2 regions of the Dorea sp. AGR2135 genome follow, and region 2 is predicted to be linked to the other one. Evidence: riboswitches for the same ligand, from Rfam matches in the RefSeq annotation. Region 2 holds a riboswitch; the other holds the start of a gene.
The links. Region 2 has a riboswitch for FMN ahead of ribD (bifunctional diaminohydroxyphosphoribosylaminopyrimidine deaminase/5-amino-6-(5-phosphoribosylamino)uracil reductase RibD). Riboswitches for the same ligand answer to the same signal wherever they lie in the genome.
Positions count from the first base shown of each region.

Region 1: it holds a riboswitch for FMN, as region 2 does, so the genes downstream of both, G593_RS0104505 (ECF transporter S component) here and ribD (bifunctional diaminohydroxyphosphoribosylaminopyrimidine deaminase/5-amino-6-(5-phosphoribosylamino)uracil reductase RibD) in region 2, are expected to answer to the same signal.

Region 1 covers NZ_ATVU01000004.1:166,013-182,668, reverse strand. Annotated here, with positions in the region: gene G593_RS0104585 (Hsp20/alpha crystallin family protein) at 1-279, shown strand, start outside; gene G593_RS0104580 (Hsp20/alpha crystallin family protein) at 423-881, shown strand; gene G593_RS0104575 (HD domain-containing protein) at 1,069-1,701, opposite strand; gene G593_RS0104570 (PhoH family protein) at 1,759-3,129, opposite strand; partial or broken gene G593_RS0104565 (peptide deformylase) at 3,246-3,545, opposite strand; gene G593_RS0104560 (winged helix-turn-helix transcriptional regulator) at 3,517-3,828, opposite strand; gene G593_RS0104555 (cytochrome c biogenesis protein) at 3,831-4,160, opposite strand; gene G593_RS0104545 (MATE family efflux transporter) at 4,772-6,100, shown strand; gene G593_RS0104540 (AAA family ATPase) at 6,167-6,781, opposite strand; gene G593_RS0104535 (ABC transporter ATP-binding protein) at 6,921-7,631, opposite strand; gene G593_RS0104530 (ABC transporter ATP-binding protein) at 7,682-8,443, opposite strand; gene G593_RS0104525 (branched-chain amino acid ABC transporter permease) at 8,445-9,512, opposite strand; gene G593_RS0104520 (branched-chain amino acid ABC transporter permease) at 9,522-10,406, opposite strand; gene G593_RS0104515 (ABC transporter substrate-binding protein) at 10,557-11,729, opposite strand; gene G593_RS0104505 (ECF transporter S component) at 12,032-12,664, opposite strand; FMN riboswitch at 12,882-13,011, opposite strand; gene G593_RS0104500 (pyruvate carboxylase) at 13,076-16,513, opposite strand.
Region 2 covers NZ_ATVU01000013.1:77,253-93,908, reverse strand. Annotated here, with positions in the region: gene G593_RS0109865 (S8 family peptidase) at 1-1,655, opposite strand, end outside; gene clpX (ATP-dependent Clp protease ATP-binding subunit ClpX) at 1,756-3,186, opposite strand; gene ligA (NAD-dependent DNA ligase LigA) at 3,205-5,166, opposite strand; gene G593_RS0109850 (pseudouridine synthase) at 5,120-5,860, opposite strand; gene G593_RS19470 (DHHW family protein) at 5,890-8,226, opposite strand; gene G593_RS0109835 (SGNH/GDSL hydrolase family protein) at 8,213-9,193, opposite strand; gene ribH (6,7-dimethyl-8-ribityllumazine synthase) at 9,284-9,757, opposite strand; gene G593_RS0109825 (bifunctional 3,4-dihydroxy-2-butanone-4-phosphate synthase/GTP cyclohydrolase II) at 9,783-11,000, opposite strand; gene ribE (riboflavin synthase) at 11,041-11,706, opposite strand; gene ribD (bifunctional diaminohydroxyphosphoribosylaminopyrimidine deaminase/5-amino-6-(5-phosphoribosylamino)uracil reductase RibD) at 11,688-12,815, opposite strand; FMN riboswitch at 13,069-13,183, opposite strand; gene G593_RS0109810 (MATE family efflux transporter) at 13,275-14,642, opposite strand; gene G593_RS0109805 (DUF5721 family protein) at 14,874-15,353, shown strand; gene G593_RS18560 (plasmid pRiA4b ORF-3 family protein) at 15,412-16,656, opposite strand, start outside.

The DNA.
Region 1 (16,656 bases), on a different contig from region 2:
CCAGGTGTTAAAAAAGAAGATGTCACAGCAGAGCTGAAAGATGGTTACTTAACAATCCATGCTACATCTAATCAGAACAAAGATGAGAAAGATGAAGATGGCAAATATATCCGCCGTGAGCGTTACAGTGGTTCCTGCAACCGTAGCTTCTATGTTGGAGATGCTGTTACAGAGGAAGATATTAAGGCCAGCTTCGAGAATGGTACTTTGAAGATGACAATTCCTAAGAAGGAAGCAAAGGCTGTACCGGAGAAGAAATTCATTTCCATTGAAGGATAATTTCACAGCAAAACTGTATACAAGTTTTAGATTTGTTACACCTTCTTTGTAACCGTGGCGGTTCAAAAGAACCGCCTGCGGATCACATAGATGAGTAATTTGATTATAACGATTTTAGTATATATTTTTAGGAGGAATGACTTATGTTACCTAGCATTTTTAATGATAATTTATTTGATGATTTCTTTAACTTTCCATTTTACGATGACAAAGCAGAGCGTCGTGCAGAGAAAAAACTTTACGGACATCATGCTCACAACCTTATGAAAACTGACATCAAAGAGAAAAAAGACGGTTATGAGTTAGAGATGGATCTTCCGGGCTTTAAGAAAGATGAAATCACCGCTGAATTGAAAGACGGTTACATGACCATCAGTGCAGCAAAAGGTTTGGATCAGGACGAACAGGAGAAAGATACCGGACGTTATCTTCGTCGTGAGCGTTACGCCGGTGCCTGCCAGAGAACTTTCTATGTTGGAGAAGATGTTACAGAAGAGGATATCAAGGCTGAGTTCAAACACGGTATCTTGAAACTCTTCATTCCAAAGAAAGAAGCAAAACCAGCTGAACCAGAGAAAAAATTCATCTCCATTGAAGGATAATTTTCTCTCCCATTGAGAGTGTTTTCCTGTGAGATAGAATTTTCTCATAAATGTAATTTCCCCTCTTACCGGAAGAACCTGTCACTGGCAGGTTCTTCCAGATGCTTCGGCAACGAAAAGAAGTGTCACATCCCACAGTGGCACTTCTTTTTATTTACATTTTATTTGCACTTTTTATTCTTTATAATCAACAGATTTTATTTCCATTGGCTTTCATCTTAAATTTTAACCCCAGTATTTCTGCTGCTCTTTTACACATCAGCATGCGCTGCAGAAATATTTCAAAATAATCTAAAATAGAGCATATTTCTTCATCAAGTTCAATTTCCAATAAGATTACTTTTTTCTCAACATTAACCTGAAGACTGGAGGCAACTGCCGCATAATTAACACGATCGTGCATATCAAAATTCTCTTTGATCGGATTCCTTACACGGTTTCTTCTGACATCTGTCTTATCTGCCAGGATCAATGCCGCAGAAACAGCATCTACTGCAGTCCCAGTTTGTTCATCATGCTGACCGATTGCACTGACAATTGCCGCGATATCTTCATCTGGAAACTTCCATTCCCGAAGCAGCTGAAATGCCATCAGGGCAGAACTATGTGCATGATCTACACGGTTGACACAATTTCCCATATCATGCATATATCCTGCAATTTGGGCAAGTTCTACTGTATGTTCGTTATATCCTAATTTTTCCAAAATTTCTCCTGCTGTCTCGGCAACTTTTACTGCATGTCCTCTGGAATGTTCTGTATATCCTAAGATTCCTAAAACTCTATTTCCCTGTTCAATATATGCATTCACCTCCGGCATCTTTTTGATCGATTTATAAGTTATTTTATCCAATTTAAATATGTTCCCTTCTGTTATTTATAATCTTCGAATTGCGTCCATCGCCAGTTCCGATCGCTCACATTCTTCTGTTGACATCGTAATCTGATAGCAAAGCGGACTTCCTTTCATATACTCCGATGCATAACTGAGACCATTCGTTCTCTCATCAAGAAATGGGCGGTCAATCTGATTCGGATCTCCAAGCAACACAATTTTCGTTCCTTTTCCGGCTCTTGTAATAATTCCTTTCACCTGATTTGGTGTCATATTCTGAGCTTCATCGATGATTAAATATGTATTTACAAATGAACGTCCTCTTATAAAATTCATTGCTTCAGCCTGTATGATTCCTCTGGCAAATATTTCTTCTATTTTTCCTTGAAGTTCCTGTTCATCTTGATAACGAGCTTCCTCATCAGAATCAATTAACTGCTCCAGATTATCCATGATTGGGCGCATTAGCGGTGATATCTTCTCCTGCTCATCTCCCGGCAAAAATCCAATATCCGAATCAAACTGTGCATTCGGTCTGCAAATCAGAATTCTGCGATATTCCCCCGTCGGATTATTCAAGATCTTCTCCAGACCAACTGCGAGAGAATAAAATGTCTTAGCCGTGCCTGCCATACCTTTTACAATCACAAGCGGTGCCTCATCAGCCGGTTTCATAAGTGCTTCCTGAAGGAAATACTGACCTGAGTTTCTTGGCTTCACTCCATATGGTAAACTCTTTTTGTATTTTAAAGGCACAACTTTCTTACCTTCCACTCTTCCAAGATGTGTTTTCTTCAACGACTGATCTGCTTTTAAAATAACAAATTCATTTTCTACAAGTTCCGGTTGAATTTTATTTCCCATTTCATCTGACAAATATAATTCTTTGACAGAAACTCCTTTTTTCTTAAAATCTTTGAACTTATCCTCCGCTACAAAGCATTGTTGTCTGCCACTATACTGTTCTTCCTCTGCAATTACCTGCTCTGTACTAAAATCCTGCGCCTCAATCCCCATAATCTGAGCTTTTATTCGAAGCACCAGATCCTTTGTCACAAGTACTACTGGTTTTTCCTCATCAGAAATCCCTTTGCAGACTTTCAAAATCCTGTTATCCGCTTTATCTTCCGGCAAACTTTCAGGGAGTTCCACTCCGACACAATTAGCCTCGACTCTTAAAAAACCACCATTTTCCAACTCTACTCCCTTTAACAAGTCACCTTTCATTCGAAGCTTTTCTAAGAAACGTATGGCCCGTCTGGCATTTGCCCCTTTTTCACCTTCTGCTTTCTTGAGTCCGTCCAATTCTTCCAGTACGACCAATGGTAAAATAACCCGGTTTTCTTCAAAACACTGACATGCATACGGCGCCTGAATCAATATATTAGTATCAATCACATACGATTTAATCATCAACATCTCTCCTGCTCTGCATTTTCAAACTTATTCTGCAAGTTGTCGACCTTGCATCATCTAATATAACAAGGGAATATTGATTTTATTTCATGATTGTGTAAAATACGCGTAAATTAAATTACAATCCCGTTACAATGATCTATCTCATGCTGAATAATCTGTGCAATCCAACCAGTATATTTCTGACGCTGTTTTTTCCAGTTCATGTCCTGATACTCGAGTTCAATCTCCTGATATCTGGTACATGGACGCACGCCAATCAGTGACAAACATCCTTCTTCTGTCTGATAAGAACCACTTTTCTTCACAATTCTCGGATTGAACATGGCAACATTCATAAATCCCATATTCGCTGCAATAATCCGCTTCTTGACACCGATCATGTTAGCTGCCATACCGACACAGCCCTTCCGTCAACATCTGAAACCATTCATTCTCAGTAAGTTCCAGAAACTCAGCTACTATTCCATAATATCCGCTATAATCACCCAGCCCCACGTGTGGTCTGCTCTGCCTGATTAGTCCGTACCACTCATAATTCTCATTACGGCAGCACAAATCCTTCATATAAGGCGAATTATAAAGATAATGATTCACTGTGCTTCTGTCTTTATTCAGTTTCTTAGCAATCTCCCGTGCTTTAATTCCATCGCCAGAGGCAATCAGGGCATAAATGTCCCGTTCAATGATATCCATGATTAAAAGCTTGTCCTCCAAAGTGGAATCACATTAATAACAGGCTCTTCATACGGATGAACTGTCTTCACCGCTTCGATTGTCTTATCAACATTTTCTGTATATACTGTAACCTCCACTTTTAACTCCGGCTCACAACTGATTTCTCCGTTCGTCCCTATATATGGATTACAGCCGTCAAGCGGACGCCAATAACCAGTTACCGGACTCACCGACATACAGGAATCATAATTGCCGATGTGTCCCGCATCAACCTCCTGGAGAGCTTTCTGTAAGACTTCCAGGTGCGATGGCGGAAGAAAGATTTCTAATTTACAATACTTAAAGTCCATGGAAATACCTCTTTTGTTATTCTTATAGTTTATCCTTATTGTATCATAATAAGAATATCCCGTCTTCCATTTACACGTACAATCATCAGGCAATCATCATTATTTAATTAAGCCTCCTGATCATAATAATTATCCGGTTCTTTCACACATGTAACCTTCCGCCCAATTTCAAAAGGATTTTATCTAATCCTCCATATATTCTCTATAATCTACTTCACTTGCGAATAACATATATCTTCCTTGCACTAATCCCATGTAACCTTCTGATGTTGCATATCCTTTCATATTCTTCATCCTCCTTAGACATAATCTGTAATTTATATAGTTTCCATTGTCTCTTTGCTTTCTTATATCTATAGTTTACAGATTTAGATGTCCTATAAAAATGACAGGTTGACGTATAAAAATCTTTATGCTATTCTTATCTCGCTAAATCTGATTAATGTTTCGGATTCAAAGTAACATTTACAAAATACATATTCTAAAAACTACAGTGTGGACTTTTTCAGTTCAACTTTTTTTCGCCGCACAATTATAGACTTTTTATAATTGTACGGCTTTTTGTATGCCCGAAATAATTCGGTTAACATATTTTTAAGGAGGAAATATTTATGAATGATACATTTATGAAAGAAAAGCCGATTCTGCCTCTTTTGACTTCTATGGCGCTTCCTATGGTCATTTCAATGTTGGTGAACTCGCTTTATAATATTGTAGATAGTTTTTTCGTAGCTCAGATCAATGAGCAGGCAATGGCTGCCCTGTCACTGGTTTTTCCGGTACAGAACTTTGTGAATGCGACTGCCATTGGATTTGGCGTCGGAATCAACGCTATGATCGCATTCCATCTCGGAGCTGGCAATAAAGAAAATGCAAATGCTTCCGCAACTCACGGAATGATTCTTTCAGTGATACATGGATTTCTTGCTCTGATCATCAGCATTGCAATTATGCCAACATTTTTAGGAGCATTTACGAAAGATGAAAATGTTATAAAACTTGGATTAGAATATTCCAGAATTGTGTTTTTGTTCGCGCCAGTGATTATGATCAGTCTGGCTTTTGAGAAAATATTTCAGGCTGTAGGACGAATGAATGAGACGATGTTTGCACTTTTATGCGGCTGTATTTCCAATATCATACTGGATCCGCTGCTGATTTTCGGAATTGGATTCTTCCCAAAACTCGGAATTAAAGGTGCTGCGCTTGCAACCGGCATCGGACAGATTATTACTGTAATTGTTTATCTAATCTATTATGTGAAGAAGCCACTTCCGGTAAAGCTAAAAAAATCTTGTCTGCCCCTTCAACGATCCTTGGATTTTAGGCTCTACACAATTGGCGTACCAGCCATTTTAAACCTGGCTCTGCCTTCATTTTTAGTATCATTTCTTAATGGTGTTCTCTCCGCCTACTCCGACATTTACGTCGTAGTGCTTGGAATTTACTACAAATTGCAGACGTTCCTTTATCTTCCGGCAAGTGGAATTGTCCAGGGAATGCGTCCAGTCATTGGTTACAACTATGGTGCCGGAGAAATGGAGCGCGTAAGAAAAATTTTCCGTCTGGCGCTGCTTATGTGTGGTGGAATCATGACAGGCGGAACACTTCTGTGTCTGTTTTTTGCAAATGGTCTTATCGGAATGTTCACTACGAATCCTGAAACAATTCAGGCGGGCGGTCTTGCACTTCGCATTATCAGCTCCGGATTTATTGTTTCCAGTATCTCCGTTACTGCTTCCGGCGCACTGGAAGGCCTCGGAAAAGGGGTACAGTCACTGCTCATTTCTCTGATGCGTTATGTAGTTATCATTATGCCGGCGGCCTTTATTTTAAGCCGTATCCGGGGTGCTGTCGGAGTATGGAATGCATTCTGGATCACAGAACTTATCAGCGCAATAGCTTCTGTGTGGATCTATAGAAAAAGTCTGAAACACTAAATTGGGGACACCCTGAATCGTTGATGGGGACGTAACACTTTTGCAAAGTGCTACGTCCCCATCTTACTATTTTATCTTGATATAAGATTCAATCAACTCTACTGTCTTCTCAAATCCAAGTTTTCCGCTGTTGATGCACAGGTCATAATTTTCTGCATCATCCCAGCTTCTTCCTGTGTGATAATGATAGAAGTCTGAACGGTATTTGTTGGTTCGTTCGATGTATTTCTCCATCTCTTTTTCGCTCATGCTGACACGCTCTAATGCGGATTTCATCTGGAAATCGTGATCTGCATGAACGTATACGCTGATCATGTCCGGATCGTCTTTTAAGACAAAGTCAGCGCATCGTCCGATCAATACACAAGAACCTTCTGCTGCGTATTTTTTAATGATCTCAGCTTCGTAGTTAAAGAGATTCTGATCCGATGTAAATTCTTTGCTTTCCGGTGGAAGGAGTTCTCCGCTATATACGTTGGTGGATAGCAGGAATTTCGGTAACCTTTTCAGGCGTTCATCTCGTGCATTGAACATACTCTCATTAATACCACTTTCCTCGGAGGCACGCTGCAGGATTTCTCTGCTGTAGCATGGAATTCCGAGTTTTTCTGCCAGCATGTACCCGATGGTCTTTCCACCGCTTCCATACTGTCTGTTGATTGTTATTACTACTCTTTTCATAGCAATTCCCCCAATCTTTTTCTGTTACTTATATTCTATATGTAACATCTCATTTATGCAAGTCTTGCTCTAACAAGCCTCAATCTGAAACTCATAGAAGAAAACATTACTCTTCCCTGAACTTCTACACATTTGCCATCTATTCACCAAGATATGCCTTCTTAACTGCATCGTCGTTCATCAGCTCTTTTGCATCTCCGCTGAGCAAGATTTTACCTGTCTCTAATACATAGGCGCGGTCTGCGATTTCCAATGCTTTCTTCGCATTCTGCTCTACGAGAAGTACTGTCGTTCCCGTTTTTCTTACTTCTTTGATAATGTCAAAGATCTCGTTTACAAAGATTGGTGAAAGTCCCATGGAAGGCTCGTCCATGACGATCAGTTTCGGTTTTGACATAAGCGCCCGTCCCATTGCCAGCATCTGCTGCTCGCCACCGGAGAGTGTTCCGGCTCTCTGGTCTTTTCTTTCTTTCAAACGAGGGAATCTCTCATAGACCATAGCAAGCGTCTGTTCAATCTCCTCTTTGTCTTTTCTTGTGTATGCACCCATTTTCAGATTCTGGTATACGCTCAGATCTGCAAATACACGACGTCCTTCCGGTACGTGTGCGACTCCCATGTATACAATTTTGTGAGCAGGCACTTTTGTAATATCCTGTCCCTCAAATGTTACAGTTCCTTTCTTTGACGGAAGAAGACCTGTAATTGTATGAAGTGTGGTTGTCTTTCCGGCTCCATTTGCTCCGATAAGAGCCACAACTTCTCCTTGGTTTACTTCAAACGAAATGCCTTTGATTGCCTGGATCATTCCGTAATATACTTCCAAATCCTTTACTTCAAGCATTGCCATATTCTTATTTCCTCCTGTCTGGCTTTTCTTTACGTTTGTTTCCGGTTCTCTTATTCATCTCCAAGATATGCAGAAATAACTTCAGGGTTATTCAACACATCTGCTGTTTTTCCCTGTGCCAGTACCTGACCGAAATTCAGAACTGTCAGTTCTTCGCAAATTCCGGATACCAGTTTCATGTCATGCTCGATCAGAAGTATTGTCATTCCAAAATGTTCTCTCACGAACTGGATCGTCTCCATCAGTTCTCCCGTCTCATTCGGGTTCATACCTGCGGCAGGCTCGTCCAGAAGAAGAAGCTTCGGCTCTGTTGCCATAGCACGGGCAATCTCCAGCTTTCTCTGCTTACCATATGGAAGGTTCGTTGCCAGCACATCTGCTTCACCGTCAAGATCAAAAACCTTCAAGATTTCCATAGCCTTCTCGTCCATGGCTTTCTCTACTTTTTTGTATTTTGGAAGCCGTAAGATTCCTTCCAGTGTAGAATATTTATAGTGATTGTGAAGTCCTACTTTTACATTATCAAGTACTGATAACTGCTTGAACAGACGGATATTCTGAAATGTTCTTGCAATACCTGCTTTGTTGATGTCAATCGTCTTCTTACCTGTAATATCCTCGCCATCCAGTTTGATAATTCCCTCATTTGGCTTATACACACCTGTCAGAAGGTTGAATACCGTTGTTTTACCGGCTCCGTTCGGTCCGATCAGTCCGTAAAGTTCCCCTTTTTCGATCTGCATTTCAAACCCGTCTACTGCACGCAGTCCTCCGAAGGAAATGGACAGATTTTTTACATCTAATAATGCCATCTTATGCTTCCTCCTTTACTGCTTTTTTCTGTTTGAATTTTGCCAAATGTTTTTCTCTCCACTCAATTGCTTTCGGAGCCCAGTTAAAGAGCATCATGACAATCAATACAATTGCGTAAATCAGCATACGGTAATTGGACAGCCCACGCAGAAGTTCCGGAAGCAGTGTCAGGATTGCTGCTGCAATAATAGAACCTCTCACACTTCCAATGCCTCCCAGAACAACAAATACAAGAATCATGATAGACATGTTGTAACCAAAGTTCTGTGGTGTTGCCATCAGCGATGACAGATTATGTGAGTAAAGCACTCCAGCCATTCCTGCAATTGCTGCAGACAGAGAAAATGCAATCAGTTTATATTTTGTTATATTGATTCCTACGGATTCTGCTGCAATACGGTCATCACGAACCGCCATGATCGCGCGTCCGGTTCTGGAGCTGATCAGATTCAGAACAATGACAAGTGTGATCAGAATTAATATAAATCCAATAGTAAATGTACTGTCTTTCGGTGTTCCGCTGATTCCCTGTGGTCCGTTCAGAAGAATCTTTCCATCCGGCTCCATGTTCAAAGACACGGAATCCTTCATTGAAAAATGGAATCCTTTAGAATCTTTGCCAATATAAAAGACATTAATTACATTTTTAATAATCTCGCCAAACGCCAGTGTTACGATTGCCAGGTAATCTCCGTTCAGACGAAGTACCGGAATTCCAATTAGGATTCCGAAAATTCCTGCGCACACTGCTCCGAGCAGAAGAGCAATCATGAATCTTAAAAGATTCGGCTCAATGACACCTTTCATGCATTTAGAGAAAAATGCACTTGTAAATGCTCCGATACACATGAATCCGGCATGTCCAAGGCTCAGTTCTCCAAGAAAACCTACGACCAGGTTCAGAGAAATTGCCAAAATGATGTAAGTACAGATTGGTACAAGTAATCCTGTAAATAAGCTAGACAGGCTTCCACTTGTAACAAGTACCTGGATTACTGCGTAAACTACGATTACCATAAGATATGTAATCATGTTGTTTTTTGTTGTTTTATTCATATTCTTTAACATTCCTGCCACCTACACTTTCTCCTGGATATTCTTACCAAGAATTCCAGTAGGTTTTACAAGAAGTACCACGATCAGAACTGCAAATACGATTGCATCTGCAAGCTGTGAAGAAATGTATGCTTTTCCGAGAATCTCAATGATTCCAAGAATAATTCCTCCTATCAGCGCTCCCGGTACAGAACCGATTCCACCAAATACAGCTGCTACGAACGCCTTGATACCAGGCATGGAACCTGTATAAGGTGTCAGGCTTGGGTATGCAGAGCAGAGCAGTACACCTGCGATTGCAGCAAGTGCGGATCCGATTGCAAATGTCATGGAAATAGTCTTATTTACATTAATTCCCATAAGCTGTGCTGCACCTTTGTCCTCGGATACAGCCAACATTGCCTGACCTGCTTTTGTCTTATTAATAAACAGCATCAGACCTGCCATAATAACAATACATAGTACAATTGTCAGGATGGTTGTTCCTGTAATTGTAAGCTTTCCACCTGCCAGTTTTAAGTTCGGCAATTGGATGACTTCTGGAAATGATTTCGTATTAGAACCAAAAATCAGAAGTGCCAGGTTCTGAAGCAGGTAGCTGACACCGATTGCTGTAATCAGAACTGCCAGTGGAGATGCCGCATTACGAAGCGGGCGATAAGCAACTCCTTCAATTACAATTCCAAAAATTGTGCAGGCGATCGTCGCAATAATGATTGCAACAATTGGATTCAGACCTGTGCCTGTCACACAAGTCAATACGATATATGCTCCGACCATAATAACGTCACCATGGGCGAAGTTCAACATCTTAGCAATACCGTATACCATGGTATAGCCAAGAGCGATGATCGCATATACACTTCCAAGGCTGATACCATTAATGAGATAAGATATAAAACTCATTTTTCTTCTCCTTCCTTTAACTAAAATTTTTACCTCTCAATTATAATGATGTTGGGGGCAAAAGCCCCAACTATGATGCAATATGTGAGAAAGGCTGCCACAGCAATTCTGTAGCAGCCGCTTATCACTATTTTAACTTATCGGGCTGAATTAGTCCATGGATACATATACACCATTTTCAATCTTAACACCCTTAGGTGCCTTGTTCGGCTCACCGTTCTTCTCCCATGTGATTCCGTCTACACCTGTCAGACCGTCAATCTTGATCTTTGTCATAGCGTCCATCAATTTGTCGCACATCTCTGAGTAATCCATATCCGGTGTTACATCCGCTTCCTCTGCTGCAGCTTTGATAGCGTAAATTGCATCATATGCATCTGCTGCAAACTGAATTGGTGTATCGCCGTATTTATCTTCATATGCTTTTGTGAATGCCTGAGTCTTCTCATCCTGTGCATCAGATGCATAAGGTGTCAGAAGCATCGTTCCCTCTGCAAGAGATTTATCAAATCCCTCTACACCAAGGATTCCGTCAAGTCCATCACATCCAAAGAATGTCGGATGATAATCTAACTTAGCTGCCTGCTGTAAGATAGCAGATGCTTCCTGATAGTAGATTGGAAGGAATACAAGATCAGCTCCTGATGACTGTGCCTTCTTTAACTGTACAGAAAAGTCTGTCTTATTATCTGCTGTAAATGCTTCTGCTGCTACAACATCAAGGCCTTCTTTCTTAGCCTCTGCTGCGAAGTTTGTGTAAATTCCATTAGAATATACATCGGAGCTGTTATAAATAACTGCTATCTTTGTTGCAAGTTTGTTCTTTGCAATGTACTCTGCAGATTTTGTTCCCTGTTCAGGATCTGAGAAACAAAGGCGGAATACGTTGTCGTGATCCTCAACGCTCTCTACTGCTGTTCCGGAAGGTGTGATCTGGAACATGTGATCACTGTCTGTCTCAGATGCTACTGCTGTACAAGAACCAGATGTTACAGTTCCCATAAGAATCTGCATACCCCAGTCTTTCAGAGTATTGTAAGCATTCACAGCTTTCTCTGCATCTGCCTGATCATCTTCTGTCTTGAACTCAACCTGCTTACCATTGATTCCACCATTTTTATTAATCTCTTCTACAGCAAGCTTTGCACCGTTGTCTACTGCTTCACCATATGCTGCTGCATCTCCTGTCATCGGTCCGATTCCACCAATTTTAAATACATCTGATTTTGAATCTGAGCTTCCGCTCTTAGAACCACAGCCTGCCATCATGCTGACTGCCAGTGCTGATACTAATACAGCACTTACAACTTTTTTAAATTTCATAATTCCTATCCTCCAACTCTGTTTTTGTATTGACCTTATAATATCTCCTTCTTTTCCGTCTGTCAATGAAATTTTTAGATTTCACTCTGTTTTTTTATCAGTACAATCTTTTTACATAATAGAAAATAGCAGGTAAACATATCGCTTTCAATGTCATATTTAAGCTCTGACATTGAGTGCCATATATCCACCTGCTATTTTTTAATATTTTCCTTCTATATAATGATGTTGGAACAAAACCCCCACTGATACAAGCTTGTTTCTCACCACCTATAGAGGCGGGAGTCATCTCCCAGCTGATATTATCTCATTTTCAGAATCGGACTGATCTTCTTGTAGATCAGAAGTACTACAGCGGATACCATTGCACCTTTCAAAAGGTTAAATGGTGCTACTGCAAATACGACAAATGTAAGTAAATTCGTAATATGACCATTTACTGCTGTTCCCATTCCTACCAACGCATCGATTGGCATGCTAAATGCTTTTGCATAAGCCGGAAGTAATACATATGCATTTAAAAAGCAACCGATAAATGCCATAAATACAGTTCCTGCTGCCATTCCGATCATTGCACTTTTTCTGGAGTGTTTTGCTTTATAGATCCATGCTGCCGGAAGGATAAAGGCACAACCAATTGCAAAGTTGGCAATATCACCGACACCTGCTGTAGATGTTCCACTGATCAGAAGATGTAATACGATTTTAATAAGTTCGATCATTGCTCCTGCTGCCGGTCCCATTGCAAAGCAGCCGATCAGTGCCGGAACTTCGCTGAAATCAATCTTGTAAAATGCCGGTGCAAATGGAAGCGGTATTTCAAATGCCATTAAAATAACTGCAATTGCCCCCAGCATTCCCACCTGGGTAATGAATCTTACTTTTGACATACCTGCTGTGTTTGACTTGTTCTGTGTTGCTACATTTGTACTCATTTCTTTCTCTCCTTTTTATCTGCGGTGTGTCTGAGCTGTGCAAATGAAAACCTCAGGCACTGCCCTCTTTTATTTTAAGTAAGAAAGAATACTTCTTTTGGAACTATGCTTCTTTAGAATGTATCACTAAAAAAGGTCCGCCGAACCTTTTTGTCGTATGCTTGACAACACAAAATCCCCCGACGCTTACGCTTCGGGGGATTGACATACATTCACCATAATTCTTCTCTCATCCAGACTTTACTGTCGGTTCCGGAATCTCACCAGATCAGCCACTGCATACACTTACACAGCGGGTCGCGGACTTTACCGCCGGTTGGGAATTACACCCTGCCCCGAAGAATCTCTCTTATCTGTATTTGATTATAATCCTCTGATTAGTCCTTTTCAAGACTTTTTTCAAAAATCTTTTTACTGGAAGGACATCATCAAATCGTCCTGATGCACTGTTTCACCTGGTTTTACATAAATCTTGTCTACAACACCTTCGATCGTAGATACAACAATTGTCTCCATCTTCATAGCTTCCAGAGTAAGAAGCGGTGTATTGACTTTGACCGGATCTCCCTCTTTGACAAGGACATTTCCTACGATACCTGGGATATTTGCTCCAAGCTGTTTCGGATTGGACTTGCTTGCCTTAAGCTTACGATCTGTCTTGATCTCCAGTTTCTTATCCAGAATCTTGACGTTACGGATAGATCCATTTACCTGGAACATCAATGTACGGTATCCGTCCTCGTCCGGCTCGCTTGCTTCCAGATATTTGATCAGAAGTTCCTTTCCTTCGCCAATCTTCAAGTTAGTCTCCTCACCCTTTCTAAGGCCATAGAAGTATACGTGACTTTCCAATCTTGTAACATCATTGTAAATCTCAAAGTGTTCGCAATAGTCCTCATATACCTTCGGATACAGCGCATAGCTGACTGCTTTCTTGCACATATCTGCTTCTGAGCGATCCTCATAATGATATTTCTCGCACAGATCCTTCTTAATCTGATCCAGATCAACTGCCGGGAGAAGTGCACCTGGACGTTCTGTCAGTGGTTTAATATCTTTCAGGACAATCTTCTGCAGCTCCTTCGGGAATCCACCATACGGCTGTCCCATCATACCCTGGAAATAAGATACGACGGAATCCGGATAGGATAATCCGGCACCTTCTGTCAGAATATTATCTTTTGTCAGGCCATTCTTGTACATAAAGATAGCCAGATCACCGACTGCCTTGGAAGTTGGAGTTACTTTTACGATGTTTCCAAGCAGATCATTGGCGTCTTTGTAAAGTCCCTTGATTGCTTCAAAATCATCCGGTGATCCCATACTTGTTACCTGTGCAAGCAAGTTGGAGTACTGTCCTCCTGGAATCTCATATTTGTAAATCTCTGTGTTTGGAGATTTCATATCACTTTCAAATGGTGCATATACTTCACGCACACGGCTGTAGTAGTGACTTAATTCTGTCAGTTCCTCCGGCTTCAGGCCTGTGTCACGTCTTGTTCCACGAAGTGCCTCTGCTACTGCGTTCATAGACGGCTGACTGGTCAGTGATGACATAGACTCAATTGCCAGGTCGACAATATCTACGCCGGCTTCTGCCGCCATCATAACAGTACTTACACCATTTCCCGTGGAATCGTGTGTATGCAAATGTAATGGTACATGAAGTTCTCTCTTCAGTGTGCTGATCAGTTCTTTTGCTGCCAGCGGCTTCAGAAGTCCTGCCATATCCTTGATCGCAATAGAATGGCATCCTAAAGACTCCAGTTCTTTCGCCATCTTCACATAATAATCTAATGTATACTTTGTCTCGTTCGGACTTGTAATATCTCCTGTATAGCAGATTGCACCTTCAACGATCTTTCCAGTCTTAAGTGCCTCCTCGATTGGCAGTTTCATAGTCTCGATCCAGTTCAGACTGTCAAAAATACGGAATACATCGATTCCATTCTCTGCTGAAATCTGAATGAACTCTTTTACAAGGTTGTCCGGATAGTTGCTGTATCCAACGGCATTGGACGCACGAAGCAACATCTGGATCAATGTATTCGGCATACGCTCTCTTAAAGTTGTCAGACGTTTCCACGGTGACTCCTTCAGGAATCGGTACGCTGTATCAAATGTAGCACCTCCCCATGCCTCTACTGAAAATGCGTTCTGCATAAATGCATTTGTCGCATAAGCGGCACCGCACAGATCTTTGCTACGCATACGTGTTGCCACCAGTGACTGCTGCGCATCACGCATACTTGTATCTGTAACATAAAGCTTTTCTTCTTTTAAAATCTTCTGCATGTAGCCTTCTGCACCAAATTTTAAAAATTCATCTCTTGCACCATAGACCGGTTTATCATGGTCAAATGTCGGCAGAATACGGTTATCGAACTGTTTCTTCTTACCCATGTCAGAATTGATGATACGATCACCGATAAACTCAATGATCTTAGTCGCACGGTTCAGGCTGTGTGTCAGGCGGAATAACTCCGGTGTCTCCTCGATAAATGTTGTGTAACACTGACCGGACTGGAATGTCGGGTGGTTCAGCACATTGATCAGGAACGGAATATTTGTCTTAACTCCACGGATACGCATCTCCTGAAGGGCACGCTCGGATTTTCTCACTGCGCCTGCAAAGGTACGGTCATGAGAAATAATCTTTACAAGCAGACTGTCATAGTGTGGTGATACAACGGCTCCGACATATGCACAGCCACCGTCCAGACGGATACCATTACCGGAACCGGAACGATATACTGTCATCTCACCTGTATCCGGCAGGAAGTTATTTGCCGGATCTTCAGAAGTAACACGAGTCTGAATAGAATATCCGTTACATGTAACATCTTCCTGTGATTTAATATGTATCTCCTCTGAATCAAGAGCATATCCTTCTGCAACCAGGATCTGAGCCTGCACGATATCAATTCCTGTCACCATCTCACTGACTGTATGCTCTACCTGAATACGAGGGTTCATTTCAATAAAGTATGGATTGTTATCTCTGTCTACCAGAAACTCCAGTGTTCCTGCATTAACATATCCAACATTTTTACAAAGACGGATTGCTGCATCAAAAATCTTCTCTCTTGTCTCGTCTGGAATGGTAAATGCCGGCGCATACTCTACGACCTTCTGATGACGTCTCTGCACAGAGCAGTCACGGTCGAACAGATGCACAACATTGCCGTAATTATCTCCGATTACCTGAACCTCAATATGCTTTGGTCCTTTCAGATACTTCTCAACGAAAATCATATCATCACCGAAAGCTTTTTTAGATTCATTTCTCGCCTCGTTGAATTCTTTTTCCAGATCAGCCGGATCATTGACAATACGCATACCGCGTCCGCCACCACCGTTGGAAGCTTTCAGCATAATCGGATATCCGACCATGTCTGCGATCTTCGCTGCCTCTTCATAAGATTTCATCGCGTGATCTACTCCAGGGATGATCGGTACATCTGCTGCAATGGCAATCTGTTTGGAAGAAATCTTATCTCCCATTGCTCTCATAATATCACTGGAAGGTCCAATAAATGTAATGCCATTCTGTTCACATGCATCTACAAACTCCGGATTCTCTGACAGGAACCCATATCCAGGATGGATTGCATCTACGCCTGCATTCAGTGCGATCTTAATAATTGTATCAATATCAAGATATGCATCGATCGGTCCTTTATCAGGATTCAGGGGATAGGATTCGTCTGCTTTGGAACGGAAAAGAGCGTATCTGTCTTCCTTAGAATAAATGCTGACTGTCACAATTCCGAGCTCATTGAGCGCGCGGAATACTCGAATGGCGATTTCCCCACGGTTCGCCACCAGAACTTTCTTGAACTGTTTCATTGTCTTCTTCCTCTCTTTTTTTATTGGTTTGCAATTAGCCTTTTTCTCTCTAATCCCACGGGCAATTACAACTTGACCAAAAAGTCGCATGATAGTTCATCTGCCCCACACGGATTACATGCACTTTTGATTTAGTTTACAGG
Region 2 (16,656 bases):
AAAATCCATTCCATGATCATCGCACAGGCTCCGGCTGTGATTCCCGTTGCCACACTGGAACCGCTTCGCCTTACAAATGTTCCATTTACCCCTGCTCCCAAAACCTGGACTCCTGGAACTGCAAAATCAGGTTTTATTCTCTTGTCTCTAGTATAACCTCTGCCAGAATTAATATCAACACTCTTATCTGCTCCACTGTAATAAGCAACCGTAATCGGATCATCGGTATTCGCAGGCTCTGTCAATGTCACGTCCGGACTTGCCTCCAGAAAATATACATTTCCATCGAGAAATTCCCGCACCGGAAGCCAGATGTGAAACTCTCCATCTGCACGCCCCAGCGACTGTACTCCTATCTTCCAGATACCCTGTGCCGGATGATCGAATTTTAGAAACAAAAGCTGGGATCTTCCGTTCCGCAAAAACAACCGATATTCCACATCCACAACCGTCTGCTCAAATGGAAATGTAAGCTGATAGCGATTCCCCTGCCGAATGGAAATCACCGGACTTCTCTCCCCAGACGGAGATATAAGATACGCTGTCACAATATTGGGAATGGTCCCCCATAATTCTGCTACAAATCCCGTATTTCCACTTTCGACACGCATTTCCACTTCCTGAACCTCTCCTACCTGATTCAGTTTTCCCTGAAAATGATGTCGTTCATTTGCCTCATTTCCTCCTCCGATAACCACGCATCGATCTACCAGTCTGGAATAGCTTCCGAGAATCCGCGACAGACTGGACATTCCATTATGTCCGCCAAGATTCGTTCCAAGAGCCACACACATAACAAGAGGCATCTGTTTTTTCAGTGCCAGAAGATGCAGATACCGAAGTCCCTGCGCAATATCTGTCTCCTGATAACACACTGCCTTCTGTCGTATTCCATAAAATTTCCGCAAATAATCTTTCGCTTCTTTTAACTTCACTACTGCAATTTCAGCCTCTGATGCCGCCCCGGTAAAACCTTCCTGGATATTTTCTCCACCTGCTGCCACACTTGCTAAAAATGTACCATGTCCATTTTCATCACTTACTGGCACAATTTCCTTTGGATTGTCACTTTTCAGTGCCTGATTAATCTGACTATTCGTATACTCACTTCCATATGTAAATGTATCCGGTGGCTGACCGTTCTGGTCAGTCTGATCCCATATCGCCGTGATTCGACTGCTTCCATCTATGTTTCGAAAGATTTCATTTTCATAGTCTATTCCTGTATCCAAAAATCCAATCATAATTCCTTTTCCTCGAAGATTAAGACCCGGGTAATTCTGAAGCACACTGATTCCTGTCTCATTCATAGCTTCCATATCCAACAGTGCATAGCAATTTGGAATGCTGTTGTAACCATAAGCCGCAATGCTTAGTTCTTCCCCTAGACTTTGATCCACATATGCTACACGATAGCCAAAACCAAGGCTCTGCACACAAATCTGGCTCTTGGGATAGACCAGTTCCTGATCTGACCGGTAATTCGGGATAATAAAATCCCGAAAATCCTGAGAGAGGATTTTTTCACGGCATGAAGTATCTCCTGTCTCTTCTTCCTTCTGCTGTGTTGCTATCACTCTCTCCTTCAAAACATTGCTTTTTGTATTTTTTCGTGTCTTTAGCAATGCATTTATTTCTCCGTAACTATCATTCATAAAAAAGAAAACACCTCGTATACTTTTCATATGTATATGAGATGTTTTCTTATTTTATTATTGGACATTATCTTCTATATTTTTATAACTGCCTTACTATCTATGCCTGACCTTCTAATCTCGGTACTTCCTGCCCTCTCAGTGTGATAATCGGACCACCAGTATTTTCTATGTACTCCTGTGTAATCGTCACTTGACCGATGCTGTCATCTTTCGGGATTTCATACATGATATCCAGCATAAATTCTTCGATAATCGCACGAAGGGCTCTTGCTCCTGTATCCTTCTCCATCGCCTTTTTCGCAATTGCACGTAATGCACCTTCTGTGAAATCGAGCTTCACTTCATCCAGTGCAAGAAGTTTCTGATACTGCTTCAGAATTGCATTCTTTGGCTCCTCCAGGATCTTCACATACATATCTTCTGTGAGTCCCTGTAATGTAAAGACTACCGGAAGTCGTCCCAGGAACTCCGGAATCATACCAAAGTTTCTAAGATCTTCTGTTGCTACCTTCTCAAGAATCTTCTTATCATGATCATATTTATCTTTCAGATCTGCGCCAAATCCAATTGCAGACTGCTTTGTGAGTCTCTCTTTGATGATGCCGTCCAGATCCGGAAATGCTCCTCCACAGATAAATAAAATGTTCTTTGTATTGACTGTTGTGAGCGGAACCATCGCATTTTTACTGTTAGCTCCAACCGGAACTTCCACTTCGCTTCCTTCTAAAAGCTTCAGCATTCCCTGCTGTACGGACTCTCCACTAACATCACGCTGACTCGCATTTTTCTTTTTTGCAATCTTATCAATCTCATCAATAAAAATGATTCCCTGTTCTGCTTTTTCCACATCGTTATCCGCTGCTGCCAGAAGCTTGGATACAACGCTTTCGATATCATCTCCAATATAACCTGCTTCCGTCAGAGATGTAGCATCTGTAATCGCAAGCGGCACATCCAGAATTCTTGCCAGCGTCTTGACAAGATAGGTCTTACCGGAACCTGTAGGTCCAATCATCAGCATGTTAGATTTCTCAATCTCAATGTCGTCCATGGAATCCGTTGCCACACGCTTGTAATGGTTGTATACAGCAACAGACATCACTTTCTTGGCATATTCCTGTCCGACTACATACTCGTCCAGGCTCGCCTTGATCTTATGCGGTGCCGGAAGGTTATGAATGTCAACGAGCGGCGTTGCCTCCTCGCCCTCTTTTTTCTTCTTCACGCGCTGCTGCTTTGGAATCTGCTGGCTCATATCATCAATATTTAAGAACTGAACTCCCGGCATATTCATAAGCTGGCTATAATCAATCGCACCACCGAAGTTCATATTATTCATAGCATCAAAACTCTTTTGCATACAGTCATTGCACACACACATATTGTTCGGAAGATTGATCATCTTTCCAGCCACACTCTCTGGTCTGTGGCAGACAAAGCAGACTTTCTCATATTCATCATCGTTATGATTGTCATTGCTATTATTATCGTTGTTATCAATTGTATCTACATAATCCTGTTCAGACATGGTTCTTTCCCTTCTTTCCTACTTTTGTTCCTCTACCATCTTAATGAACTGCTCCTCCGAAAGAATCGGAACTCCCAGTTCGTTTGCTTTTTTATTCTTTGATGAAGTCGATGTCACATCATTATTGATTAGGTAATTTGTTTTGGAAGTGACAGATCCCGTAACTTTTCCTCCCAGGCTCTCAATCAGTTCCTTGACCTCTCCTCTGTTTGCAAAATGTTCCACACTCCCGGTAATAACAAAGTTCACTCCGGCAAAGATCTGTTGACTCTCTGATTCTTCTTCCTTTGGAATCTCAAGCTCTTTAAGCAGCCGCTTTAAGCTTTCTACATGCTTCTCATCCTGAAAATAAGTTACAAATGCACCGGCAAGTACTTCGCCTACTCCCTGAATCTCTGCAAGTTCTTCTGTAGTAGCATGAATCATACGATCCACATCACCGGAAAATTCTCTGCAGATGACCTTCGCATTTGCAAGACCAATTCCCGGAATTCCAAGTGCATAGATAACTTTCGGAAGTGTCGTCACTTTTGCTTTCTCCACATTTGCGATCAGGTTCTTGTAGGATTTTTCTCCAAAACCTTCCATCGTCTGAATCTCTTCCTGCCATTTATCCAAATGAAAAATGTCTGTGAATTCCTTTATAAATCCACGGTCAATAAACTTCTCCAGCGTTGCCTCTGACAAACCTTCAATATTCAAAGCATCACGGCTCGCAAAGAGTGCAAATGCTTTGACATGCTTTGCCTGACATTCCGGATTGGTACAATACAGTGCTTTTGCATTGCTGACCCGGCGGATCTCTGTCTTGTCGCCACAGACCGGACAGACTTTTGGAATATCTTTCACACCACTTCTTGTCAGATTCTGTGCAATCTGCGGAATGATCATATTCGCCTTATAAACTTCAATCTCATCCCCCACACCAAGTTCCAATTCTTCCATAATACTGATGTTGTGGACACTAGCACGGCTCACTGTCGTTCCCTCCAGCTCCACCGGTTCAAAGATAGCGACCGGATTGATGAGCCCCGTTCTAGATGGACTCCACTCAATCTCCAGAAGCTTTGTCTGGCGGATCTCATCAGCCCATTTAAATGCAAATGAATCTCGTGGAAACTTAGACGTCCGCCCCAGTGATCTTCCATACGCTATATCATCATATACTAACACAAGTCCGTCGGACGGGAAATCGTTCTCGGCAATTTTTTCTGAAAATTTAATAACTTCCGCCTCTACTGTGTCTCTTATTACTTCGTGGTATTCTACTACTTCAAACCCCTGCTCTTTCAGCCATTCCATCTGACAGGCTCTGGAATTGTGGAAATCCACATCTTTTGCACTGACCAGTGTAAATGCGTAGAATTTTACATTTCTTTTTGCTGTAATCTCACTGTTCAGCTGGCGTACAGAACCACTGCAGAGATTACGCGGATTTTTATATTTGGCTTCTGCTTCCTGGATTTGCTCATTAATCTTCTCAAAATCTTTATAGCCAATCACTGCTTCGCCGCGCAGTATCAGCTCCCCTTGATAGCTGATCTGAAGCGGTACATTTTTAAAGACTTTTGCATTGTTTGTGATGACCTCGCCTACTTCTCCATTTCCACGGGTGACTGCCTTAAAAAGATGTCCGTCCCGGTAAGTCAGAACAATGGTAAGTCCGTCCATTTTCCAGGACATCAGTGCCTTCTGATCTCCCACAAAATTCTTTAATTCCTCTACATCTTTCGTCTTGTCCAAAGAAAGCATTGGGCTTTCATGCCGTTCTTTTGGGAGTTCACTGACCACTTCATATCCAACTCGCACCGTCGGACTATTGGAAAGTGTGATCCCAAGCTCACGCTCCAGTTCCTGAAGTTCATCATAAAGCTTGTCGTACTCATAGTTGCTCATGATTTCTTCTGCGTCTTGATAATATGCTTTTGATGCTTTATTCAAAAGCTCCACCAGTTCCTTCATGCGTTCCTGCCTGTTCATATAGCTTCTTTAACTCCTGTCCTTCTATTTTTCGCACTGCTCCACTCTTTAAGCTTCCCAGTTCTACATTCATAATTCTTATTCTTACAAGCTTTGTCACTTTATATCCAAGTGCTTCGCACATTCTCCGGATCTGACGGTTCAGCCCCTGTGTCAGAATAATGGAAAATGTGTACTTTCCAATTTGCTTTACCTCACACGGTCTTGTTACCGCATCCAGATTCTTTTCCACGTCCTGTATATGCACACCCTCTGACATCTGCCGCACAAATTCTGAAGTGATTTCTTTATCCACGCGGACATGATATTCCTTTTCATGATGATATCTCGCCCGCATCATACTGTTGATCAGTTCTCCGTCATTTGTCATAATAAGAAGGCCTTCCGAATCTTTATCCAGTCTTCCTGCATAGGTCACCCGCACCGGATAATGCAGGAAACGTATGATATTATTTTTCACTTTCATATCCCCAGTACACACGATACCTGCCGGTTTGTTGACTGCCAGAACAACCTTCTGTTCTGCACCCTGGATCACTTTTTTCCCGACACAGATTTTCTGCTCCTTTGACACTTTCATGCCCGGTACAGCCTGCACGCCATCCACCGTCACACGTCCCGCCTCTATGAGACGGTCTGCCTCTCTTCTGGAGCAGATACCTGCCTCACTGAGGTATTTATTTAATCTTATCATTTACTAACACTCCAATTACTTTGCAGCTCCTATTCTGCCTTATCCGTTTTCAAAATACTGCTCAGCTTGTCATCCTGTACAAAATTATTGCAATCGTACAAAAACAGCACACTTGTAATTTTATTCTTATCTAACAGATCCGACACATGCTTCTGATAATAATCTGCATCTACCACGATGATCTCCCTGTAATATGGAATTAAAAATGGAATCATACAGTCTGCAAAGGAATCCTTCACCAGAAGCAGCCGGTCCGTGCTGTCTGCTGTCGTGCGGATATCTATTTTATCATAATCTCCACCGAGAAATACTTCATACGCATCAGGTTCGTCCAGTTTTGTACGGTCATAAAGCTCTGCTGTCTTTATGCCCTCAGATTCATAACTTGCCACCATCTGCGTGTTGTCGGAAGCATTTTCCGTTAAATATGCGTATATCGGTTCACGGTATCCGCTTTCAAATCCACTTGTTCGGGAAAGATTTCCACTGAAATCACCGGTCACTACATAAGGTTTTAAAGCCGGTGCTTTCGAAGTGTCAAGTCCCAGATCTGAAGCAATCTGCTGCCATACAAGACTAGCTCCAAGCGTTGTCCATCGGGAATCTGTGTGGTAATAAATTTTCTTATCTTTATTCGCATTTAGAACACCTTGTGCATCAATCCAGTTCACACTGTCTCCAAGCATGCTCTGAATCTGTGCAATCTGCACTGTCTGATCTTCCACCGGAGCATAAGAAGGAAGCTTATCTGCCCATACATTTGCAGCATCCGGAATCAGTGCCATATACATCGGCACATCGGAATAATCCTCGGCAAGGGCTGTAATCGCGTCCACATTTGCCTGAACCTTCTTTTCGTCCAGCTTGTTAATATCCGCCAGAAGATACTGGTTCTTTCCTCGGTACACACCGTTCACGTCCCGTCTTCCAAGAACTGTATCCAGTTTCGCCTGGGTATCTTTCACCGTCTCTTTGAAAAATGTCCTTCCTGCTCCTGTCACATTCACAAGACACAGGATCATGATCACGGCTGCGAATACAAATACTGCACTTCTGCCTCGCTCCAGACGTTTTTTATTTTTTTCTTTTTTATCTTTCTTTCCAAATACCAGAATCTTCTTCCAGATAAGATTCGGAAGTGGTGTACTTGCAAGAAATGCCACTACAAGAACGAACACATTTCCAAGGAAAAGATATCTTCCCATGATACCAACCACATCGCCTCCGCCAAATCCAAACATCACTTTCAGATAACCAAATGACGCTGCCGGTGTTTTACCGAAGAAAAATACCCAGCCAAGTGCTGTAAAAAACCAGGTATAAATCTGCCCAAGCACAGGTGGTAATCTCTTTAAAAATGGCAGTGCATAACGCTCCACGATCTGCCAGAATGCAAGGTAGATACCCCAGAGCAATCCACCTGTGACCGTTACCTGCCACGGTGCATTCTTCCACATACCTGCATACCAAAGTCCCATCAGAATTCCGGATACAAGTGTTCCAAGCCAGCCGCCCCAGAGTGGTTCACAGATGTAATCCCAGAACCATGCAGAAACAGAGCTGTTAAAACGTCGCACAAATGTTGTTATATTACGTGCTACATATGGATATCGGAAATTTTTCTTCACATCAAATCCAAGCATTCTGCAAAGTCCCACTGCCATATCACAGTATCCACTGAACGCAAAGTAAATCTGGAACATGAAGATTGCACATCCCAGCCATGCACCAAACACAGACAACTCGCCTGCCTTCAAAGACATGATCTTGGTGAATGAATCTGCCAGGTAATCTGCAATGATAACTTTCTTTGCAAAACCACATAGAAATAAAGTAATTCCTTCGCCAGCCTTTGCCCAGGACAATTTGCGAGTCTTTAATTCCTTTTGGATCTGCGGATATTTTACGACCGGTCCTGCCAGGAACAACGGAAACATTGCTATGTAAACTGCAAAATCCAGAATACTTTTCTGAGCCTTTACATTTCCCCGGTGAATCTCAATCAGATAAGAAAGCACCTGTAAGATGCAGATTCCTATTCCGACCGGCACTTCCGAAATAAAGCCCACGCGTTGTCCGATAAATGCAAAGAACACATATACTATCATATTGATCAGTATGCTTCCAGCAAATAACTGCTCCGTACTCCTTCTTCTTCGCATGCAGCCTTCCATCTGAATTCCTACCGCATAATTAAACAATATAAAAAATGCCAGAACGACCAGATTGACCGGGGCTCCCCATGCAAAAAAAACTGCTCCCCCTGCAGCCAGGGCAATGTCTTTTATCTTTCCCGGAAGCAGATAATACAATATGAAAATAACTGGTAAAAATACACATATAAATGTGATACTATTGAATAACATAATTTCTAAACGCTGCCTCCAGAATTTTATTAATACAAGCCTCATAATAGGCTTTTGTCATTGTACTTCCGTCCTCCCCATAATAAGAAGCGTCCGTAAGATCTGTTGTGTCTACATATTTCACTTTTTCTTCCTTACAAAGAGCCTTCAAAGCTTCATTGTATGAAGTTACATCCAGCGCGGTACTCATCTTGGACGAACTACTATCATCTGATGATGTATCACTATCACTATTGCTCTTAGAATCTGTGCTGCTCTTAGAATCTGTACTGCTCTTAAGATCCGAGTTGTCAGTTGTATCTTTAGCATCTGAATCTGAATCAGTATCTGAATCGGCTGAACCTGCCGCATCACCTGTACTTGTCAGTGACAGGTATGCCGGGATACTGCATACATAAACTTTCGTATCCGGCAATGCTGCTTTCACCTGCTCAACAAAGCTTTTGTAGTTCGCTGCAAATGCATCCGCTGTCTCTCCACTGACTGCTACATCTCCTCTTCCGATACAGAGGATAAGCTTCTGTGGTGCAGTCTCTGCTTCTGTTACGGCTGTCAAAAGCTCATTTAATCCGGAACCTTCCGCATCGCTGACCGTTGCTCCATCCTTTGACTTCACCTGCGACTTACTCAAGATGTCATTCTGTCTGAAGCCAAGTGCAGTACTGTCGCCAAGCACAATGCAGCCATCCATTTTTTCTTTTGCAGACTTTGCTTTCCACGCTACCGCCTCATCTGCTTCTGTCTGCTCTAATTCCTGAATCTTGGCATCAATCTTCTGAACATTGGCATCTTCCAGTTCTGTCAGTTTCTTTACTCCTTCTGTCGCATCCACTCGCGGATTCATCATTCGTGTTCCAATAATCAGCGCACCGATCAAAAACAAGAGGATTACCGCAACAATCGCAAAACGAAGCACTTTATCCGGCTCCATTTTTTCCTTCATTTTTTCTTTATTCTTTTCAAACATTTTCATTCTCCAATAAACAAATAAACTATGTACATCTTTAAAAAGACATACATAGTTTATTTTACTTTGTATAAGAATAAAAGTCAAATTTTATAACTGTTTTATCAGATTCACCATCTCAATTGCTGATAACGCACAGTCATAACCTTTATTGCCAGCTTTACTTCCGGCACGTGCAATGGCCTGTTCAATATTTTCTGTTGTAATGATTCCAAATAAAACAGGAATACCTGTTGCAAGCTCGATCTGTGCAATTCCTTTTGCTGATTCGTTACACACCAGCTCATAATGAGATGTATCTCCACGAATAACTGCACCTACACAGATGACTGCATCGTACTTTCCTGACTGCGCCATTTTCTGCGCTGTGATTGGTATTTCAAATGCTCCCGGCACCCATGCTGCTGTAATATTTTCTTCTTCTACACCATGTCTCACAAGTCCGTCAACAGCTCCGCCTAATAACTTATTGACAATAATTTCATTAAATCTGGCTGCTACGATTCCGACTTTCATTCCCTCTGGTGCTACTACTTTTCCTTCAATTATCTGAATCTGTTTCATGTTCATCTTCCTCCTGAATTCTTTTTTATAATTGTATTTCTTTGAAAATGTGTCCCATTTTTTCCTGTTTTGTTTTCATATAATTCAGATCATATTTTTGTGGCTGGATCTCTAATGGTACTCTTTCCTTAATTTCCAGTCCGAAATCCTGAAGCCCATAGACTTTATCCGGGTTATTGGTAAGAAGTCTTAAGGATTTCACGCCCAGGTCTGATAAAATCTGAGCTCCGACCCAGTACTCTCTGAGATCTGGGGCAAATCCCAATTGAACATTCGCCTCGACTGTATCATATCCACGTTCCTGAAGTTCGTATGCTTTGATCTTATTGATCAGTCCGATTCCTCTTCCCTCCTGTCTCATGTAGAGGATGATTCCTCTTCCCTCTTCCTCCACCTGGCGCATTGCCGTCTGAAGCTGCAATCCACAGTCACAGCGAAGAGAACCAAAAGCATCTCCGGTCAGGCATTCTGAATGGACTCTGCAAAGTACATTCTCTCCCTCCCCGATTTTTCCTTTTACCAAAGCAAGATGATGCTCTCCTGTAATGTCATTCACATATCCATGAATCTTAAATTCTCCATACTGTGTTGGAAGATCTGCCACCGCCTCTTCTTTTACATGCTTTTCATGAATTCTTAAATAATCCTGCAAATCTTTGATTGTGATAAATGTAAGATGATACTTACGAGCCAGCTCCCAGAGTTCTGATGTACGCATCATCGTTCCGTCTTCTTTCATGATTTCACAACATACGCCACATTCTTTCAGCCCCGCCAGTCTTACAAGATCTGTCGTTGCCTCTGTGTGACCGTTACGCACAAGTACACCGCCTTTTTTTGCCACCAACGGGAATACATGGCCTGGTCTTCTGAAATCTTCTGGTCTTGATGTATCATCCACACATTTCATCATCGTATATGCACGTTCTGCTGCCGATATACCGGTTGTTGTATCTACGTGATCAATCGATACCGTAAATGCTGTTTCATGATTATCGGTATTTTCTGAAACCATCTGTGGAAAATTAAGCTTTGCTGCCAGTTCTGCGCTCATCGGCGTACAGATCAGTCCCTTTGCATGCGTTGCCATAAAATTAATATTTTCCTGGGTCGCAAACTGAGCAGCACAGATCATGTCTCCTTCATTTTCTCTGTCCGGGTCATCTGTAACAAGGATGATCTTTCCATCTTGTAAATCCCGGATTGCCTCTTCTACTGTATTATATTGATACTTTTGTTCCATCTGTTCTTCCTCCGTTATTCTTTTTTTTGTTGCTGTATATTTAAAATCCAAATTCTTCCAGAAACTCCATTGTAATTCCTGTTTTTTTCTCATGTTCCAATTTGGACTCTTCTTTTTTTTCAATCCCCATTAATTTTTCTACATATTTTCCGATTATGTCATTTTCCAGATTCACAAGATCTCCGGATGCTTTTTTCAGAAGTATCGTCTCTTCCCCTGTATGTGGAATGACTGATACCTGAAACCCTTCATCGTCTACCTTCGCAACCGTCAGGCTGATTCCATCGATGCAGACAGACCCCTTTTCCACGATCAGATCTAATATCCGCTGTGAAGTTTTAATGGATACCCAGACTGCATTTTCCTCTTGGATCATTGACCTGATAACTCCTGTTCCGTCAATATGGCCGCTCACAATATGGCCTCCGAATCTTCCATCCGCTGCCATTGCCCGTTCAAGATTTACATAACTTCCAATCTTACAATTTCCAAGACTGCTCCTTCTGATCGTCTCTGCCATGACATCTGCCGTAAATCCGTCAGGCTGCAGGGAAGTGACTGTCAGACATACTCCATTTACCGCAATACTGTCTCCGATCTTCGTACCTTCCAGTACTTTTGCTGCCTTCACCGCCAATACCCCTGAATTCCCATTCAACTGAATATAACGGACTTTTCCCACTTCTTCTACAATTCCTGTAAACATAATTCCTCCTGTTCTTTTCTTAAGACGTGACAGGTAATTTTCAGGTCTTCTCCAATCTGGCGGATATCTTTGAACTTTAGTACCGCTGCCTGAGACGGAAGCTCTATCCCAATTCCATCCACCGGAGTCCGGCTTCCTGTTCCGCCAAAGATTTTTGGTGCAATAAATGCCTGCACCTCCTGGACAACTCCGGCCTGTAGTGCACTGTCATTTAAAGTTCCTCCACCCTCCAGTAAAATGCTGTCGATATTTTCTTTTCCCAGATACTCCATCAAATGCTTCAGATTAACATGTTTTTTCATATCCGGGCAAAATACGGTTTCCACTCCCATTGTCTGCAAAATTTCTTTTTTCTTCTCTACATTTTCCGGATCTGCATAGGCTACAATCGTCCGGTACTCCCTCGCACTTTTTACAATCTGGCTGTCCAGTGGAATTCTCAACTTACTGTCACAGATAATCCTGACCGGACTTTTAAGCCCTTCTCCCCGGACATTCAGCATTGGATTATCAGCAAGTACCGTTCCTATCCCGACCATGATTCCCATATACCGATGACGCATATACTGTACTTCTCTGCGTGCGGCTTCTTGGGTGATCCATTTTGAAGCTCCTGTCTTTGTTGCAATTTTTCCATCCAGCGTCATTGCATACTTCATAACTACATATGGTGTTTTGGTCGTTATATAATGAAAAAATATTGGATTTAATTCATCACATTTGTCCTTCATAAAATCTTCCACAACCGCTACACCGGCATCTCTTAATATCTTCGCTCCCTTTCCTGCCACTTTCGGATTTGGGTCTCTGGATCCAATCACTACTTTTTTTATCTTCTGCTCTAAAATTGCTTCCGTACACGGCGGCGTCTTTCCATAATGACAACATGGTTCCAATGTAACGTACAGCGTTGCCCCTTCGGCTGATTCAGTGAGAGAAGCAATTGCATTTCGTTCCGCATGCAACTCTCCACATCTGGCATGATAGCCTTCGCCGATAATACGTCCATCCTTTACGATGACCGCTCCGACCATCGGATTAGGATTCGTCCATCCTTCTCCTTTTTTTGCAAGTTCTATTGCGCGTTTCATATAATTCTGGTCTGTCACATACATTCCTTCTTTCTTTTTATCTCAATCGAGAAGACTCCCACCTCTTCTGATGATGAGTAATAGCAAATTTGTCTCACGGACGTTCGACTTGAACTTAGAACAAAACCCCTGCAGATGATCTACAGGGGTTTTGTTCACTGGTACTTTAATCACAACTTCATGACTAATTATCTGCGAAAGTAAAAAAGCTCTGAAATGGTCTACCATCTCAGAGCCTCGATACCGCATTCATAACTAAAACTATATGTACCGTCTTCTTCTCTCATCCAGACTATACTGTCGGCTTCGGAATCTCACCGAATCATGCCTCTCGGCTCGCGGGCTTTACCGCCGGTAGGGAATCTCACCCTGCCCTGAAGATTTCTATCTTTTTTTGTATAATAATACTTTATTGCTTATTTGTAAAGAATTTTTTGACTTTTGAGAATTATTTCGCAAAAATCCATAAATTTCGCTTTATTTTTCACTGCATATTTTGTTGAAACACTTTTTCTTCTTCCAGAAATAATACGGTATTACGAATAGAAGTGTTCCTCCCCATGCAATAGGATAACTAATCAGCAAAATCTCCACCTTATGATAAATCGGAGTCAGAATCATAACCCACGGGAGTCGTATTAAAAACAATCCTCCAAATGTAAATATCGTAGGCCACAGTACATCTCCGACTCCGCGAAGTCCACCGTCCAGGTTTTCAAGCAGAATGCTGAGCAGATAACTCGGCACCAGGAACCGGAGCATATACACGCCTATGTCAATCACCTTCGGATCTGTTGTAAACATATGATACATAGGCTCACAAAATGCATACAATGTAAAGATGATCATACCTGTAAATACATAAGAAATACCAATGTTTACCCGGATACTCTTATATACCCGGTCCCACTTACCTGCGCCATAATTCTGTCCGACAAATGTTGTGACCGCCGCTCCCAGTGCACTGGATACTGTCCAGAAAATCAAATCTAATTTTCCATAAGCCGCCCATCCTGCCGCAGTATCCGTTCCAAAGCTATTGATTGATGCCTGAATGACTACATTGGTCACTCCATAAGCGCATGCCTGCAGAGCTCCCGGTATACCGATTTTCAACTCTCTTTTTAGAACACATGCTTCCATGCGAAGTTCTCTGAATTGTAGTTTCATAGAATCATAGTCTTTTGTCAAAGACCAGGTCACAAAAAATGCGCTGACACACTGGGAAAATACGGTTGCCAGTGCTGCTCCGGCAATTCCCATTTTTAATATAACTACCATGAATATATCCAGACCTATATTCAGTACGCAACAAACCACCAGATAAAGAAGCGGTCTTTTGGAATCTCCGACTGCTCTCATGATCGCCGCTCCCATATTATAGACCAGCGTAAATAAGATTCCCATAAAATAAATGCGTAAATATGTAGTTGATGATGCCATCATATCCTGTGGAGTGTTCATGATCTTAAGCAGCCATGGTGTCAGCACTGCTCCCACTACAGATATTACGAGGCTGACCACAATGGAAAATAAATATGCAGTATGAAGTCCTGTATGCAGTCTTCCTTTGTCTTTTGCTCCGTAATACTGCGCAATGACAACTGCCGCTCCATTTGCCAGTCCATTAAAAAATGTAACAACAATCGTTGATAAAACAGCCGCCGGACCGCCTACGCTGGCTAATGCCGCCTTCCCCACAAAGCGTCCGACGATAATCGTATCCACGGTTGTATATAATTGTTGGATTAAAGTTCCCAGCATGATCGGAAAGAAAAATATCAGAAGCTGCTTCCAGATAATCCCCTCCGTGATCGTATTTTCTTCTATTGTCTTTTTCCCCAAGTTTTTTTCCTCTCTTACCTCATTATTTCTGTATATCTTTCGCAAATCTACGCTTATTTTCAGCCAACACATATCCGCAAACGGCATTATGCCTTCCCCAAGGCTATGTCATATAGAAATATATTATACTTGATTTAAAATTTATTGAAAGGCTTTTTTAAAAATTAGAATTATAATGCTACAGAAATTATGCTATAATATCTCTAATAATTATCCAGAGAGGTTTTCACTATGATCGTTCTTAATCTGAAAGCAAAGGTCTGTATGTCCCACCTGCTTTTAAAACCAACATTTGATACTTTTTCCCTGATTGAGGGAGAAGTAACTACTTTTAACCGCTTCCAGGTAGATGGTAGAATCCATAAAGACTTTTTTGATGAAGCTTTTGAAAAGGAGTATTCCACCTGGGGAGAAGTGCGCGATTTTTTCTTCCAGGTAATCCGTGGAAAGAAAACTCCGTTAAATTTTAAATTCATATTATCTCTAGCAAAAGATCAGTTCGAATCCTTTCTCACTGAGCATGATCTGACCTACCGCCCTGCGGAAATCCAGGGACTGTATCTTAATTTCCGCTATGACGGACTGGCACTTCAATGTATCACCGGGACTTCCATGAATACATTTACCATGGATAAAAGCGTAGAAAAAGCCTGGGACGAATATGTCCAGAAATTCTTTGCCAGTCAGGAGCTTGATTTTGATATGGAATAGTTTTGATATATGATTATAAAAACTCCTTCCACAGTTTTATCCAGGGAAGGAGTTTTTCTTACATCTTGGCTTCAATTTCATTCAACGTATGTCCGCTATAGGAATACAGTCTGGTATTTTTACATAATTCACTCAATTTCTTTTTCACTTTTCTCTTTTGCTTTGTTGACAATTCAGGGATTCCCATATTGGGGGCTAACACGTCCAAAATTTCCATTAACGCTTCTTCTTCGTAATTTAACTTAATGCATAACAATATATGTTTTGCAATCGTAAATCCACACACTACATCAAGATTCAATTCCTCTTCCAGCCATTTAGAAAATTTAACTTCATCAAGTTGCTCTATTGTTTCCTCGTCTGCATTTCCGTATATCAGAAATTCCTCTTCCGTGTCCGGTATATAATATGGATTACCCTCCTGATCTTCCAATATGAGTTCCATATCTTCATCATCAATATCCATATGTACAAGATAGCGCCCTCTGACAGTAACTCTGTTATCCTCTATATATTCCAAAGCTATCTTTTTCAGTTGTTTTACTAAAATATCATTTCCTGTATAGTGTCTATATATAACAGCTACCTCTGAAATCGGTACGACTCCATACAATTCTACTGCACTATTACAGTATTTACGAATTTTATCTTTCTCCAATCTTCTTTTCTGACACTCTGTCGTGTTGACGTTCCGGTACATTTCCCGCACATCTTTAGGCAGGCGCATAACACCCGCTTCATCATTAAACGCTCCGTAACTTGACAGGAAAAAGGATTGTTCTAATGCAGATTCTGTAATCCATATTCCTTCTGGCTGATTTATAATTAACTGAATCACTTCGCCTTCTTCCGGAATAATATTCTCTACGATATCTGCCATATGACTTTCTTCTAACATCTTCTTCACAAGCCAGTCTGCCAGTTCAGATTTTTTCAGCTTACTATAACCAGAAAATCCATTCATCTGAGCTATCCACTTTAAATCATCTTTTGTATAACAACTATATACATCTTTCAAATAAAAATCCTGACTCAGGAACTCCTTATTTTCTTCAATCCATTCCTCTGCCATATTTCTAGCATTTTGAAGTCCACTAAAATACTGTTGCAATATCTCTTCTGGATTTTCTTCCAACATATTTTTCATATGCTGCTCAAATGAATCTTCCCCAAATTCTCCCCAGTCTCCCTCTGGGGTTCCCGAATATTCATAATCCTCACCTATCTGCACAAACTCTTTAGCTTCAATCGGAAACTGTTCGAATTGATGATTTGCGATTTCGATGTCAAACGGCTCTGCCTC